DNA from 3 places in the Paraburkholderia sp. XV genome. Region 2 is predicted to be linked to each of the others. Evidence: riboswitches for the same ligand, from Rfam matches in the RefSeq annotation. Region 2 holds a riboswitch; each other region holds the start of a gene.

Region 1 (5,406 bases), on a different contig from region 2:
TATTCGTCGACCTGGCGTTCGAGATCCTGCAACGGCCCGTAGTTCTCCGCGCGCGTCAGCGGCGGCATCAGATGATCGACGATCACGGCTTGTGTACGCCGCTTCGCCTGGCTGCCTTCGCCCGGATCGTTGACGATAAACGGATACAGATGCGGCAGCGGCCCGAGTATCGCATCGGGCCAGCACGTATCGCTCAGCGCGACGCTCTTGCCCGGCAACCATTCGAGATTGCCGTGCTTGCCGACATGCACGACGGCATCGATATTGAACTGATAACGCAGCCAGAAATAGAACGCAAGATACGCGTGCGGCGGCACCAGTTCGGCGTCGTGATAGCTCGCGTAGTCGTTCTGTTCGCGCGAACGCGGCGGCTGGATGCCGATGAACACATGCCCGCATCGCCAGCCCGCAATCATGAAGCGACCGCGCCGCAGTGTGGGATCGTGTTCCGGCGCGCCCCACTTCGCGTTCAACGCGTCGCGCAGAGACTGCGGCAAGCGCGCGAACTGTTGCATGTAATCGCTCAACGCAAGGCTTTGCAAAGCGGGCCGCAGATCGCGGACGACGGGATCGTTGGTCACGCCTTGCGTCAAGGCGTTCATCAACGCGCCGCCGTTCGAAGGCACGTCGTCGATGCGATACCCTTCGTCGCGCAGCATCTTCAGAATGTTGACGACGGAGGCTGGCGTATCGAGCCCGACGCCATTACCGATACGCCCTTCGCTCATCGGATAGTTCGCGAGGATCAGCGCGAGCTTCTTGTCCGCATTCGACTTGACCCGCAACCTGCACCAGCGCTCACTCAACTCCGCGACAAACTCAACGCGTTCGTGATCCGGCTGATAACGGACCACATCCACTTCCGTATGCGGGCAGCGATACGCGAGCCCTTTAAAGCTTATCGCGCGCGTAATGATGCGGCCATCCACTTCGGGCAGCGCCACGTGCATCGCGATGTCGCGCGAATTGAGGCCGTGATTGTCGTTCACCCAGTCGTCGCGATTGCCGCCGCTCAGGATCACCTGCATCACGGGCGCGTCGCCCGCCAATGCGAGCGGCTCGGGGTCGTCGATAGCGGAGGCGGCGAATGCCGTCGTATTCAGCACCAGCGCGATACGATGCTGGGCGGCGAGTTGCTGCACGACATCGCGGCTGATCGTGTCTTTCAGCGACGTGATCGCGAGGGGCAACGGGTTCATCCCGCGTGCTTCGAGCGCGTCGATCAACGCATCGAATACGGCCGTGTTGGCTGCCTGCAAATGCGCCTTGTAGAACAGGATCGCGACCACGGGCGCGCCGGGCTTCCAGCGCGCCTGCCAGTCTTCAATCGTGGCGATATCGCGTGCCGGGTGATACAGCGCGGCAGCCGGCAGCGGACTCGGCGGTGCCGGCTCCCTGCCCCAACCGAACCCGCGCCACGCAATGCAACGCATGAACGATTCGGCGTTGTGCGCGCCGCCCTCGCGCAGATAGCGCCATAACTGATGGCACAGGTCCGCGTCAGCCGTGCTGCGCGCGAGCAGGTTCGGGTCTTCCTGCAAGTCGCCGGAAAACATTGCGAGCGTCTGCTGCCTGCGCTGCGCCAGCGCCACGACCTGTTCGATCCCATACGGCCAATATGCCTCGCCGCCCAGATGATCGACGACGACGACGCGCGCATGCTGCAACACATCGTCGAGGTAAAAGTCCACCGAAGCCGGTTGCCGCAGATACGTGACATTCGCGAGGCGCACGCTCGGAAAGCCGTCGCCCAGGCGCGGCACGACGCTCGCAAGCAGCGACAGCGTCGTGTCGGCGGAACTGAGGATCACGATATCGGCCGGCTTCTGGTCGATACGGATCACGCCCTTCGTATCGTCGACGAAGCCGCCCGGGACGGTGCGCAGCAGATGCATCGCGGTGCCTTCAGGTGCCTTAAGGTGACTTAAGCCTGTTGCGCCTGAGCGCTCAAGGCTGCGTCGAGCGCGCGTTGCAGCACCGGCTGATCGAGGTCTGCGCCGATCAGCACGAAGCGGCTCAGCGGCGACGCGTCGAGTTCGCCCGCCTGCCAGCGCCGGTCGAAATAGCTGTCGAAGCGCCCGCCCACGCCCTGAATCACGAGACGCATCGCCGCGTCCTGCAACGCGGCAAAGCCTTTCACGCGATAGATCGTGTGGCCTTCGACCACCCGCTGTAACGCCGCGATCATCGCCTCGCGCGAAGGCGCGCGCGCCATGACGACGACGGAGTCGAATTCGTCGTGGTGATGGTCGGCGTGCTCGGGATCGTCGGCGGAACCGTGATGATCGTGGCGCAGATGAATCGTGTCTTCCGAAGCCGATTCGAGCCCGAGCAGCGCATGCAGATCGAGTTGGCCCATGTGCGCGCGCACCACCTTGACCTGCGGCGGAATCTCTTCGCGGATGACGGCTTCGACGCTCGCCTGCTGCGCTTCGTCGAGCAGATCGGTCTTGTTGAGAATCACGAGATCGGCGGCCGACAACTGGTCTTCGAACAGTTCATGCAGTGGCGATTCATGGTCGAGATTCGGATCGGCCTTGCGCAATTGATCGACGGCGACGGGGTCTTCGGCGAATTGACCGCTGGCCACAGCCGGACCGTCCACGACCGTCACGACGGCATCGACGGTGAAGCTGTTCTTGATGGACGGCCAGTTGAAGGCCTGTACGAGCGGCTTCGGCAGCGCGAGGCCCGACGTTTCAATCAGCACGTGATCGATCTGGTCGCGCCGCTCCACCAGTTGCTCCATGACGGGGAAGAACTCTTCCTGCACGGTGCAGCACAGGCAGCCGTTGGCAAGCTCGTATAGCTGGCCTTCCGTTTCGTTGCCGTTTTCATCGCAACCGATGCCACAGCCCTTGAGAATCTCCCCGTCGATGCCCAGCTCGCCGAACTCGTTGACGATCACCGCGATGCGCAGGCCGCCCGCGTGCTGAAGAATGTGACGCATCAACGTCGTTTTGCCGCTGCCGAGAAAGCCCGTGACGATCGTCACCGGAATCTTGCGCATCTGTGTCTGCATGATGGCTCCGTTGCTCGAAACAGGTTCGAGTGACTTCGACGTTGCGCGCCGTCCGGCACGCTTTTGCGAGGTCTTCAGTGATACACGGGGACGAAAACGGCGCCGCATGCGCTCGCGCCAGCCGAACGACCGGACGCGCAAACGCACTGCGACGCATGAGGAACAGTCGACACGGTGCCGCATCCCCGCAGCATGGCGTCGTTTTCTCGGGCCGGTATCCGGGCTGATGAAAGCGCCGCCTCTCCTTCCCGCGCGAGCGTTTTCGCGCAGTGGATTGTCTGCATGGGCCGCTATTGGACGCACATGCAGCGAGGCCGGCTCTGCATCGTCTGCGCGATGCCTTCACCTACCGTTGCGGGGAGCAGCATAGTTTGGCCGGCGGCTGTGCGCACGGCCCGCTATTTCCCGTTTAACTGCGCGCGCAGAGAGCGCACGCGAGCACCAGAGTGCGTGCGAGTTTAGGCCCGGCGGCAGGTAGCGTCAAGGTGAGACGACGACATCAGGGTTGGCCGATGCCGTCGTTCGGTTGCGTGGATCGCAAAAGAGAGGGTCCGCCGGCTGCCGCCCTGCGACAGCCGTGGAGAGGCACGACTCAGTGGAGACTGAGTGTGAAATTAGTGCGCAGTAGCTTGCGGCGTGACTTCGATAGCCGTCGCCGAGACGAAAACCGCGTGGATCGTGTCGCCGACGTGCAGATCCTTGAGGTCGAAATCCGGCGTGACCTTGATGACCTGCGTCTCGTAGACACCGCGCAGTGTGAGCAGGCGTTTCGCCGGGTCGATCTTCTGCACGGTGGACAGCGTTTCGACCTGATGCAGCGAGTCCCGGCCGTCCGAGCCGCGCACCGTCACCTGCGCATCGACACGCTCACGGATGCCCTTGCCGGCGGGGTCGACCTTTTCGGCCTGGACGAGCAGTGCATTCTTGTACAGCACGTCGACCTTGTCGCCTACGCGCAGCTTGTCGAACCCGGGCATCTTGCCGTCCACCAGCATCGTGACCTCAATGCCGTCCTCGCCCTTCAGCGTGACTGCGCGGGCGCCTGCGTCGATGGCGATGATGCGCGCCTTCAGGTGCACGGGCGGCGCCGCTTCCACGAGCTTATCCGCGTCCCGTGCGAGCGAGTCTGCGGCTTGCACTGAGGTCGCCGTGAGCATGGCCGCCAGCAATACCGACGCAATCGCTGTTATTTTCATGTTGATTTTCTCCCTAAAGTTAATCTGCCGGTTCGACGGCAGATGCAGTCAAAAGCGGTGCCCGGCACCGCTAATCCGGATTGGCGTGAAATTTAATTAGGTATCCGATATTTGATACCGGGAAAACGGTCATTCCACTTCCGGTCACTATAAATGACCGCCCTTAGGATTTACTACCGACAACACTTGAAAACAGTTTTCGAACTTCTTGGAACACGGTGGGAATCGTCGTCGGGCGAGCCCGTCGCACGGTCCCGCGCCGCCCGCCCGCAGGGCGTGTGTGCTATCGTATCGGCGCATCTGGTGCCCCGCGCTGGCTCGAAGGCCGGCGGGGTTAAACGGGAAACAGGGAAGCGCCTTCACATCGCGGCCGCAACACGGGCGAACCACGCGAAGCATGAAGCCGCCAAGCCTGTGCTGTCCCCGCAACGGTCACGCGGCGAGCGGAATGAAGCATGTTTCGCGCAGTGCGTTCAAGGCCACTGCCTGCCATCCGCAGGTGGGAAGGCGAACGCGATGAGCCGCCAGCCCGGATACCGGCCAGTTGCAAGGGGGCGAGAATCTCATCGCCATTCGCTGGAACCGCGGGAAACGGATACTAGCGCCCACGCGCGGCACCGGCTCGAGCAGCCGTCGCGCGTCACAAGCAACATCGCATGACCTGTCACATTCAAGCGCCTGCCCGTGCAGCGGCGCCCTCCTCGCCATGAGCCGCGCCTGGCTGATCGGCGCCGGCCCCGGCGACGTCGAACTGCTGACGCTCAAAGCCGCGCGCACGCTCGCGCTGGCCGACGTCGTGCTGGTCGACGATCTCGTCAATCCCGAGGTCCTGCAGTTCGCGCGCGGCGACGCGCAGATCGTCCATGTCGGCAAGCGCGGCGGACAGCAATCCACACCCCAATCCGAAATCGTCGCGACGATGCTCGATCATCTGCGCGCGGGCCGCAGCGTCGCGCGGCTCAAGGGCGGCGACCCATTCGTGTTCGGCCGCGGCGGCGAAGAGCAACAGGCGCTGCAGGCCGCAGGCATTCACGTCGAAATCATCAGCGGAATCACGGCGGGCATCGCCGCGCCCGCTGCCGTCGGCATTCCCGTCACGCATCGCGACCACGCGCAGGGCGTGATCTTCGTCACCGGCCACGGCGCGGGCGAGCATGAGGCGGACTGGCGCGCGCTCGCCGCCACCCA
Region 2 (5,406 bases):
CGTCGCGATCCGTCGACGGATAGATCGAGAACGACCCGGTGCGCGCCGTCACGCCGCTCACGCCCTTGGCCTTCTGCAACGCCTGGTCAGCATGCTGGTTCAACGTGCCCGTCAGCGACGACGGATCGCTCGCCTCCTGTTCGTAAAACAGCGTGATATCGACAACGTCCTGCGGTATATCGGCGCTCGCCTGCGCGTTCAGCGACAGCACGCCGGCCGGCTGGTACTGCTGCACAGCGGTTTGCGCATTGGCCGCGACGGACGTGAGCGCAAGTGCAACAGGCGCCGCGCACGCGCCGGCCGCGAGCGCCCACACGAGCGCAGATTTTCTGGTCATTCTTCGACTCCTTTGTTGAGCAGGTTGTGCATGCATGCGTCGAGGTCCGCGTCGCCAGACGCAGTGGCGCGGCGCGCGTGGCATGACGCTTGCGAGGCGGTTAGGCGTCTGAAAGGGGCGTCTGGTTCCCGAGTGAATGCTCGAATCTCACGCGAACGCCTGTTCACCACGCATTCATGCAGCGCGCTTTGCAAGCTGCTTCGTGATGAACGCCCATTCCGCCTCCGTGACGGGCGTGATCGACAGACGGTTGCCCTTCGCGAGCACGCGCATGTCGGCAAGCTCGGGATGCTCGCGCAACGCCGCCAGCGCAATCAGCTTGATCTTCTTCTTGAATACGACATCGACGAGCGTCCAGCGCGGCGTTTCCTGCGTCGATTTCTCGTCGTAATAGGGACTCTTCGGATCGAACTGGGTCGGGTCGGGATAGGGCGTCGACGATACTTCCGCGATGCCCGCAATGCCCGGCTCAGGGCAACTGGAGTGGTAGAACAGCACGCCGTCGCCAATCTTCATGACGTCGCGCATGAAGTTGCGCGCCTGATAATTGCGCACGCCCGTCCAGGGCAGCGTGCGTTGCGGGGCATTCGCGAGATCGTCGATGCTCGCTTCGTCCGGTTCGGACTTCATCAGCCAGTAGCGCATGAGTCGGATTGAACGTGAGATAAAAGGAAGGTCTTCGTCGAACTGCTTCAAACGGCTTGCAACGCGGAGCGCGCCAATCTGCACAAAGCGCGCGCCCAAAGAAAAACGGCACCGGACAAAGTCCGATGCCGTTCGTATGGGTCCCCGCCTTAGCCGCTAGGCCGGCATCCTGAACCTGAGGTTCAGAATTGGTCGCAGTTAGCAGCACTTCGGGTACATCAGACAGAGTGACGCGCACACCCGTGCTACAAATTTCCGCAACCGTGCACATAGCATTGGTTCAAGGAATATATGACCTTGGCGAACCAGGCAGGGAAGCTTTAAAACGTTTGCTCTACAACATGAGCCCGACCGCGAAACAATCAAGCCCACCAGAATTTTCTTTACTGCACGCTGCTGTACTGTTGAATCACAGTGCCCAGCTGCTCATTCATCTGGTGCATTGTACGCCGGATTTCTTCGGCGGGAAATGATTCTCCGTGTCGCACGCTGGCTTGCAACCTAAGCAGTTCCGATGCCAGCGACAATGCCGCCATCACCGCTATACGGTCCTGGCCGCGTACGTTGCTGTTGGAGCGGATCTTCGACATCTCGGCGTCGACACGCGCCACCGCTTCGAGCAGCGCCGCTTCCGTTTCCGGCGAGCAGGCGAGACGATAGGGCTGGCCGAGGATCGACACTTCGATCTGCTTCGTGGTCATGCGTTTTCTCCGTGGCGGGTCGCGTCGTTGTTCGCGTCGTGATTGGCCTGCACCTGCTGCTCGGGCGCGAGGAGATCGAGTTGATTGTCGGGCTCATGACCGCGAGCGCGCGGCAGCTTCTCGAGGATGGCGTTCAGACGCACCTGGGCGTCGTCGATCTTCGCGGACAGCGCATCGCGCTCCGCTTGCAATGCGGCGCGTTCTTCGCGGGTCTGTTCGAGTTCTACGCGGGTCGCTTCGCATTCGGCGCGCGCTTGTGCGAGCTGTTCTTCGAGTGCGAGGCGCGCTTCGTTGTAGCGTTGGCTGATCTCGATCAGCCGGCCGATGTTCTGTGACAGTGTTTCGAGTTCGGTGAGCATGTGCTGCGTCCTCTAAAGACATGGCATTCTAGCGCGGAATGTCGCACGCTCGGGCATTTGTCTCGTTTCGAGACGTAACAGTAGCGCTTTAATGCCGCATTATCCAGGTGTGTCGTCGCGATTCACGCATTTTTACCCTTGAAAAAGGGACTCTTTCTAACAGTCCACCCTCGTCGTCCCTGCGCCGTCCCCGCGTTTCTTGACGCGTGTGTGCGCCACTTCTAAACTTGCGGCACTCTGGTGCCCGCGCGCGGTATCGCGCCGCGCGCAGTTAAACGGGAAGCAGGGAGCGAAGTCCGCCCGGACGAGCCAACCTGCGCTGTCCTCGCAACGGTACAACGACCGCAGTTCCTGCAGGTCGACCCATGCACGCGTCGAGCCATCCATGAGAGCCGATGCCGTGCGAAGCGCCACTGCGCATGCTGCGTGGGAAGGCGGGTCGGCCAGTCGTCAGCCCGGATACCGGCCGGAGGCAAGGAGGGTGTTGCTCCTTGTACAGGCATCGGCCCACGAGGAGCGGGCCGCGCACAGGCCCACAGGACTCTTTCGATGCTCACCTCCGTGTTTGTCCACCCGGCGTATCTGCGCCAGGTGTTTCCGCGCCCGCTGTGCCCACACTTCACACGCGCGCCGCTTGCTGCGCTCGCCGTGATCGCCTTCGCTTCAGTCCCGCTCGCCGCAGGCGCGCAGACGGCCGACGAGGCGAACCCATCCGCCACATCCACGGATCGATCGGACAACGGCTCGACCGACATGTCGTCAAAGACGATCCCGGCGACGTTGTCGCCCATCGTGGTGACAGCCGACCGTCGCGCGCAGCGCCTCGCCGACGCGATTCCGCAGACCACGCTGTTCGACGCGCAGGACATCGCGGACAGCAGCGCGCGCGATTTGCCGGGACTGCTGCAGTTCGCGCCCGGCGCGCAGATCGTGCGAAACGGCGGGCCAGGCGCGACGTCGAGTCTCTTTCTGCGTGGCGCGTCGGCGACGCAATCGCTCGTGCTGATCGACGGCGTGCGCGTCGACTCGGTGAGCCAGGGCAACGCGCAGCTCGAACAGATTCCGCTCGACCAGATCGATCACGTCGAAGTGGTCAACGGCAACGTGTCGGCGCTGTACGGATCGGGTGCGATCGGCGGCGTAGTGCAGGTGTTCACGAAGGACGGCGGCAATCATCCGCCGCGTTTTCACTTCGACGTCGAGTACGGCAGCTATCACACGCAACGCCAGGCGGCGGGCGTCGACGGTGCACTCGACAAGGACGGCCGCACGACCTTCAGCGTCACACTCGCGCGCGCGAAGACGGACGGTTTTTCGTCGATCGACCCGGCGCTCGCGCCCGTCAATCCGAACGCAAACGGTTACTTCAACGAGAGCGTGAGCGCGTCGCTGCGCCACAAGCTCAACGACCAGTGGGACATCGGCCTGCGCTATTTTCAGTCGAACGGCAACGACAGCTTCGACAATCCCTTCGGTCTGCCCACCGATCTCAACAATCTGCACAGCAAGGTGCAGACGGCGTCAGCCTTCGCGAACGGCAAGCTCACCGACTGGTGGACCACGCGCTTCGTCGTCGCGACAGGCAACGATCGCAGCAACACGTCGCTCAACGGCGACTACCTATACCGCTACGATTCGGACAACCGGCAGTACACGTGGCAAAACGACTTTACGTTTTCGCGCGATCAAAAGCTTCAACTGGGCTACGAGCATCTCGACCAGACGCTCGACTCGAATCAGTACAGCGCGCCCGCGCGTCACGTGAACTCGGTATTCGCGGGCTACACGGGGCGCTTCGGCAACAGCCAGGTCCAGGCGAACCTGCGGCGCGACCAGTACTCGGATTTCGGCGGAGCCAACAGTTACTATCTGGGCTATGGCTACGACTTCAACGAGCACTGGAAGGTGACTGCAAGCTGGTCCGATGCGTTTCGCGCGCCGAGCTTCAACGATCTGTACTACCCGTACAGCGGCAATCCGCTCATTCAACCGGAGCACAGCCATTCCGTCGAAGCTGCACTACAGTACGCATCCGACGCGCTCGGCCTGCTGAAGCTCACGGCATTCCAGACGCGCTATACGAACCTCATCGACTATGTGCAGACCACGCCGGGCATCTACGTCGCGGAGAACGTGGGACATGCGAAAGTGCAGGGCATCGAAGGATCGTGGCAGGGCCATGTGGGCAAAACCGACGTGCGCGCGGCCGTGACGTTCCAGAATCCCGTCGATGAAGACACGCATACCGACCTGAACCGTCGCGCGCGTCATTTCGCGTCGTTCGCCGCGAACCGCAATCTCGGCAGCTGGCGGGTGGGCGGCGAATGGCTCGTGAGCGGCGAGCGCGACGACGGCGGCACGGTGCTCGGCGGGTATGGCATCGTGAACTTGTCCGCGCGCTATAACATCACGAAGTCATGGTACGTGGCCGCGCAAATCCAGAATCTCTTCGACAAGGACTATGAACTCGCCTACACGTACAACACGCCAAGGCGCGGCGCCTACCTCACGCTCGGCTGGCAGCAGCAATAACGCGCGATGAGCGGACTCGTGCAACGTCAGCCGCAACCCCGACCGGTCCAGCTCGCGCGCGGCATGAGTGCGAAGCGCGCGCTCGCCATCTGGACGGCGCTCGGCATCGCGGCGCTCGTGGTCTTCGTGGCGTCGCTCGCACTCGGCAGCGTGAGCGTCGCGCCGTCGCGCGTGCTCGATGCGTTGCTGCCGTCGCCTGATGCATCGTCCGATCTCGCCACGCAGATCGTTCGCACGCTGCGCCTGCCGCGTGCGCTCGCCGGCTTCGGTTGCGGCGCGTTGCTTGCGCTCGCGGGCGCATTGCTTCAGGTGCTGCTGCGCAATCCGCTGGCCGAGCCGTATGTGCTCGGCGTGTCGGGCGGCGCGGCGAGCTTCGCGCTGGTCGCGATGATGGCGGGCTGCGCGTGGTGGATCGTCGATGCATCGGCGTTCGCCGGAGCGTTCGTCTCGATCCTGCTGGTGCTCGGTCTTGCACGCGGCGCGCTGTGGCGCGGCGAGCCGCAGGACGCATCGCCGCGTCTGCTGCTGACGGGCGCGGTGATCGCGGCCGGGTGGGGCGCCGTGATTACGCTGCTGTTGACGGTCGCGCCCGACAGCCGCCTGCGCGGCATGCTGTTCTGGCTGACGGGCGATCTGAACGGCGGCGGCGCGCCGTGGCTCGCACTCGCTGCGTTGTGCATCGCGTTGCTCGCGATCGTGCCCATCGCGCCGCAACTCAATGTCCTGCTGCGTGGTGACGCCGCGGCGCAAGCGCTCGGCGTGCCCGTGATGCGCGCGCGGCTGCGCGTCTATCTGGTCGCGTCGCTCGCCGCCGCCGCTGCCGTGACGACGG
Region 3 (5,406 bases), on a different contig from region 2:
GCGCTTGCCCTGATCGAGGCTCGCGAGCGTGTAGCCGTCGGGCGGATTCAGCACGCACGCGCCGAAGCGCAACTCGCCGCTCGTCGTGATCGCGGGCGGCACGTCGAGCGCGGCGGCGATTTCGCGCGCCATCGCATTGACGCCCGACAGCCCGCCGAGCAGCGGCACGACGGCACTGCCGTCCTCGGCGACGGCCAGCACGGGCGGCTCGGCGCCCTTGTTCGCGAGCAGCGGCGCGACGCAGCGAATCACGATGCCCGCCGCACACAGGGCGATGATCGGCGTGCCGCTCGCGTAAAGCTCGCGCAGATGCGCGTTGAGTTCCGTGTAAGCGACATCGGCATCGGCGACCCGGCCCTGCAGGCCATGCACCTGCGCGCCGTCATACAGCGATTGCACGCGCCGCGCCGTGTCCCGCGCACCGACGCCGAGTATCACGATCGCGGGCGGTGCTGTCAGCCTTGCCATTTTTCCCCCGGCACGACGAGCAGCGAGAAGTAGGGCGACGCCATCGGGTCGACTTCGGCGAGCGGCACGATGCGCTGGTTCGCCATCGTCGCGCGTTCGACGTATAGCGCGCGCTCCGCGAGCCCCAGTTCGTCGAGCACGCGGCGCACCTTGTCGAAATTGCGGCCGAGCTTCATCACGACGGCGGCGTCGGCGGCGGCGAGACGGCGCTTGAGTTCGTCTTCGGGCAACACGCCTGAAAGCACCGACAAGGTCTGGTTGCGATACACGAGCGGCTGGCCGAGCACGGCGACGCCGCCGAGCATCGAGCACACGCCCGGCACCACTTCGCCTTCGAAGCGCGGCGCGAGCCGGTTGGCGAGCCGGTCGTGCAGGTACATGTACGAGCCGTAGAAGAACGGGTCGCCTTCGCAGATCACGGCCACGTCGCGCCCGGCGTCGAGATGCTTCGCGACCACTTCGGCGGCCGTGTCGTAGAAGTCGGCGATGATCGCTTCGTACGACAGCGGCGGTTCGAGTGCTTCCGTCGTCACGGGATAGACGAGCGGCAACTGCTGCTGCTCGCTCGACAGATGCGACTCGATGATCGAGAACGCGTTGCCTTTCTTGCCCTTCGCGACGAAATACGCGACCACGTGCGCCGATTTCAGCAGCCGCAGCGCTTTCACCGTGATCAGTTCCGGGTCGCCGGGGCCGACGCCGAGACCATAGAGACGCCCGCGCGTGCTGTTCGCCTGATCGGCCATTATTCGTCCTCCGATGCGAGCGCGTTCACGGCAGCCGCCGCCATCGCGCTGCCGCCGCGCCGGCCCTGCACGGCGACGAACGGCACGCCGCGGCTATTGGCGGCGAGCATCGCCTTCGACTCCGCGGCGCCGATGAAGCCGACCGGGAAGCCGAGAATCAGCGCCGGGCGGGGCGCGCCGCCGTCGAGCATGTCGAGCAGATGAAACAGCGAGGTCGGCGCATTGCCGATCACGACGACGCTGCCTTGCAGGCGCGGGCGCCACAGTTCGAGCGCCGCCGCCGAGCGGGTGTTGTTCATCTCGCGCGCGAGCCCGGGCACGGACGGATCGGCGAGCGTGCAGATCACGTCGTTGTGCGCGGGAAGCCGCGCGCGCGTGATGCCTTCGGCGACCATACGCGCGTCGCAGAGGATCGGCGCGCCGCTGGCGAGCGCCTCGCGTCCCGCGCGGCCCGCGCCGTCCGAAAAGCGCAGGTCGCCGGCGATATCGACCATGCCGCACGCGTGGATCACGCGCACGGCGAGCTTTTCGAGGTCGGCGGGAATGCGCGACAGGTCCGCTTCCGCGCGTATCGTCGCGAACGACTGGCGATAAATTTCCTGTCCGTCGCGGATGTAGTCAAGCATCGAATGGCTCATCAGTTGGGGGAAGGGCGGACGCGTTCAGTGCATCCGCCGCTTCGTCGATCGTCAGACCGCGCGCGATGCATCGGCCGAAGCCGTTGGACTCGCGCGGGTCGTGTGTGTGATACAGGTCGTAATGGCCGTCGGCTGCCGCGAGCAGCGTGTAGGGCGCGCGATGCGCCGCCGCGCATGAACGCGGGCAGCCGCTGAGATGCACTTGCGTATGCTCGGGTACCTGTGCGGCCAGTTTTAGTGCGTCGGCTTTCGTGTCCGCCTGGCTCTTCGCGCAGCCGGCCGAGCCGGCGCATGCGATCACGCGGGTCAGCGGATTGTCAGCGGTCGTGGCGAGGCCGAGTGCTTCGAGCTTCCGTAACGTTGCGTCGAGGTTCACCGTGTCGATGTCGGTGAGCAGCACGCTTTGCCACGGCGTCATGCGCAGCGTCGCGCGCGCATTGCCGCCGGCGAGTTCGGCGAGGCCGCGCAACGTCGTGCTGTTCATGCGGCCCAACGCGGGCTGCGCGCCGACATGCCAGCGCTGTCCGTCGTTTTGCCGATGCGCGCCGAGCCGTCGCTCGGCATCGGCGGGTTCCCGGCGCCAGCCTCGGATCGACGCGTCGCGCAGCAGGCTCACACCGCTCCTGCGTTCGGCGTGCCCGATGATGTTCTCGATGGAATGCGCGGCGAGCAGGTCGCGCATGCGGGCATCGTCCGGCGCGGCGAGGTCGAGGAACGTGTGGACGAGCGCTTGCGTGAACGTCGCAAGATCCGTAGCCGTGACGGCGGCCAAAGCGCTGTCATGGTCCGTCGTAACGGGCGGACAGCCAGCGAGTCCGATTGCGAACAGCACGTCCGGACGGTCGCGCTGCGGCATCGCCGAAAACCAGATGTCGTGCGGATGATCGAGCATCATCAGACGCTCGCCGCCGTCGAGCATCAGCGCGAATTTCGGCGAAAGCGCGGCGAACCGTGTGTCGCCTTGCAGCAGCGTCAGCAGATCGCCAGCTAGCGCGCTCGTGTCGTATAACGCGTTTGCGTCGCGGCCCGCAACCGGGCTGACCATCACATTGCGCACGTCGTCGGCGAATGCATGCTCGGCGTTCTGCGGTCCGAGCCCCGCGTCGAGCAGCGCTGCAACGAGCGCAGCTTCATGGCCGCGCTTCACGCCGCGCAACTGCAGATTCGCGCGATTCGTGATGTCGACGACACCCGACGCGTGTTCGTCGATCGCCCCGGCCATGGCGAGTGCCTGCGTCGCGCTCAATTCGCCGCCCGCCAGCTTCACGCGGCACAGGCCGCCGTCGAGCGCGGGCACGATGCGCAACAGCCCCGGACAAGCCGAAGGGCGCAAGGCGGAAGCGTCGGACGAATGGAAAGCGTGGCTCAAGACATTACGGGGTTTACGTCGCGCGACGGCCCGGGCATCTCGAAGGAGAGCGGCTCGGCATCGGTACACCCCGCCCGATGTTGGCTGGCACGAACTGTTGGCCGGCAGGTCTTCTGACTCACAGGTCGCTGCACACGCCGGGCCTTCCCGGTATCACCAGTGGCGCAAATTGGCGTGGACTCGCTGCATACAGTTGCGGGGGCAGTCACGGTCATCGCAGTGATGTGTGTTCCCTCTTAGGCCCCGAAAGGCACCGGCGAACGGGTATTATGCCTTTTTTCGAACAGCACAACGATGCCGCAGCCTTGAAACACGGCCCGCAGCAGCGTTTTCAGTACAGCAAGCAGATGAGGATCGACGCATGTCAGCGTGGCTGACCGTAGTGGGAATGGGCGATGACGGTTTTGCCGGCCTGGGGAAAACGGCGCGGCGCGCGTTGATCGACGCGTCGGTGATCTATGGCGGCGAGCGGCATCTGGCGATGCTGCCCGTGTGCCTGTCCGCCGCGCGCGAGCCATGGCCGCATCCGTTCGACATCGCGCCCGTGCTGGCGCGGCGCGACACGCCCGTGTGCGTGCTGGCGAGCGGCGATCCGATGTTCTACGGCGTCGGCGCGACGCTCGCGCGCCTCGTTCCCGCCGACGAATTGCGCGTGCTGCCCGCGCCGTCGTCGGTATCGCTTGCGGCGGCGCGTCTCGGCTGGGCGTTGCAGGATGTGGCGACGGTGTCGCTGGTCGGCCGGCCGCTTGCCGCGTTGCAGATGCATCTGCACGATGGCGCGCGCGTGTTCGTGCTGAGCGCTGACGGCGCGACGCCCGCCGCCGTGGCCGCGTGGCTCGTCGAACGCGGCTTCGGCGCGACGCGCATGATCGTGATGGAACATCTGGGCAGCGCGTCCGAACGCATCGTCGACGCGCGCGCGCACGACTGGTCGATTGGAGAGTCGGCGGCGCTGAACCTGATCGCGCTCGACTGCCGGCGCGATGCACCGGACGCGCCGCGGCTCGCGCTGACCCCCGGGCTGCCCGACGACGCCTATCGTCACGACGGCCAGCTCACCAAGCGCGACGTGCGCGCGCTGACGCTCGGACGCCTCGCGCCAGCGCCTGGCGAACTGCTGTGGGACGTCGGCGCGGGTTGTGGATCGATCGGCATCGAATGGATGCGCGCGCACGCCAGTTGCCGCGCGATAGCCATCGAAGCGAACGGCGAACGTCAGCGTTTCATCGAACACAATCGCGACGCGCTCGGCGTGCCGGGGCTGCAACTGGTCGCTGGCAAGGCGCCCGACGCACTGCATGGCCTGCCCGCGCCGGATGCCATTTTCATCGGCGGCGGCGTGACCGCGCAGGGTGTGCTCGACGGCTGCTGGGGCGCGCTGAAACAAGGCGGGCGGCTGATTGCGAACGCCGTCACGCTCGAAGGCGAGGCGGCGCTCGTCGTGTGGCGCGCGCAGAATGGCGGCACGCTGACGCGTATCGCGCTCGCCGAAGCGCAGCCGCTGGGCGGCTTCGAGACGTGGCGCGCCGCGCTGCCGATCACGCTACTCGACACCCGCAAACCGTGATGCGCGACGAAACGCCCGAACAGCCCGCGCCGCTGCGCAGCGGCTACACGACGGGAAGCTGCGCGACGGCGACGTCGCTGGCGGCGGCGCGTTTGCTGCTGTCGGGCGTGGCGAGCGATGTCGCGGAAATCGTGCTGCCGAAAGGCCAGCACGTGCCGATGCCACTCGTGTTCTGCCGCCTGATCGACGGCGGCCAAGGCGGCGCCGAAGCGGGCACCGTCAAGGACGCGGGCGACGATCCCGACGTCACGCATGGCGCGGTGGTGTTCGCGCGCGTGCGTCTCGCCGATCAACCCGGCGTGCGTTTTCATGCGGGGCCGGGCGTCGGCACGGTGACGCGCGCGGGCCTCACGCTCCCCGTCGGCGAGCCGGCCATCAACCCGGTGCCGCGTCAGATGATGACCGCGCATCTGAACGAACTGGCCGCCGAGCATGGTTACGCGGGCGGCTTCGAAGTGACGATAGGCGTCGAGAACGGCGAGGCGCTGGCGCAGAAGACGATGAATCCGCGTCTCGGCATTGTCGGCGGGCTGTCGATACTCGGCACGACGGGCATCGTGCGGCCGTTCTCGTGCTCGGCGTATATCGCGTCGATCCATCAGGGCATCGACGTTGCGC

Evidence for each region. A riboswitch is a leader RNA that binds a small molecule or an ion and turns the genes downstream of it on or off. The one in region 2 is predicted to bind cobalamin.
Region 1: linked by a shared signal. The riboswitch ahead of cobW (cobalamin biosynthesis protein CobW) and the one ahead of KFO72_RS27725 (TonB-dependent receptor domain-containing protein) in region 2 are both predicted to bind cobalamin.
Region 3: linked by a shared signal. The riboswitch ahead of cobG (precorrin-3B synthase) and the one ahead of KFO72_RS27725 (TonB-dependent receptor domain-containing protein) in region 2 are both predicted to bind cobalamin.

Annotation. Positions count from the first base shown of each region.
Region 1 is NZ_JAGUUD010000023.1:63,373-68,778, forward strand. It holds gene cobN (cobaltochelatase subunit CobN) at 1-1,895, opposite strand, end outside; gene cobW (cobalamin biosynthesis protein CobW) at 1,925-3,022, opposite strand; cobalamin riboswitch at 3,214-3,483, opposite strand; gene KFO72_RS14545 (hypothetical protein) at 3,637-4,218, opposite strand; cobalamin riboswitch at 4,503-4,778, shown strand; gene cobA (uroporphyrinogen-III C-methyltransferase) at 4,925-5,406, shown strand, end outside.
Region 2 is NZ_JAGUUD010000072.1:39,868-45,273, reverse strand. It holds gene KFO72_RS27750 (SIMPL domain-containing protein) at 1-337, opposite strand, end outside; gene KFO72_RS27745 (EVE domain-containing protein) at 512-982, opposite strand; RNA gene ssrS (6S RNA) at 1,120-1,301, opposite strand; gene KFO72_RS27735 (cell division protein ZapA) at 1,366-1,683, opposite strand; gene KFO72_RS27730 (hypothetical protein) at 1,680-2,042, opposite strand; cobalamin riboswitch at 2,264-2,528, shown strand; gene KFO72_RS27725 (TonB-dependent receptor domain-containing protein) at 2,592-4,574, shown strand; gene KFO72_RS27720 (FecCD family ABC transporter permease) at 4,581-5,406, shown strand, end outside.
Region 3 is NZ_JAGUUD010000023.1:41,794-47,199, reverse strand. It holds gene cobJ (precorrin-3B C(17)-methyltransferase) at 1-468, opposite strand, end outside; gene KFO72_RS14495 (precorrin-2 C(20)-methyltransferase) at 456-1,214, opposite strand; gene KFO72_RS14490 (precorrin-8X methylmutase) at 1,214-1,840, opposite strand; gene cobG (precorrin-3B synthase) at 1,833-3,221, opposite strand; cobalamin riboswitch at 3,307-3,494, opposite strand; gene cbiE (precorrin-6y C5,15-methyltransferase (decarboxylating) subunit CbiE) at 3,583-4,788, shown strand; gene KFO72_RS14475 (cobalt-precorrin-5B (C(1))-methyltransferase) at 4,788-5,406, shown strand, end outside.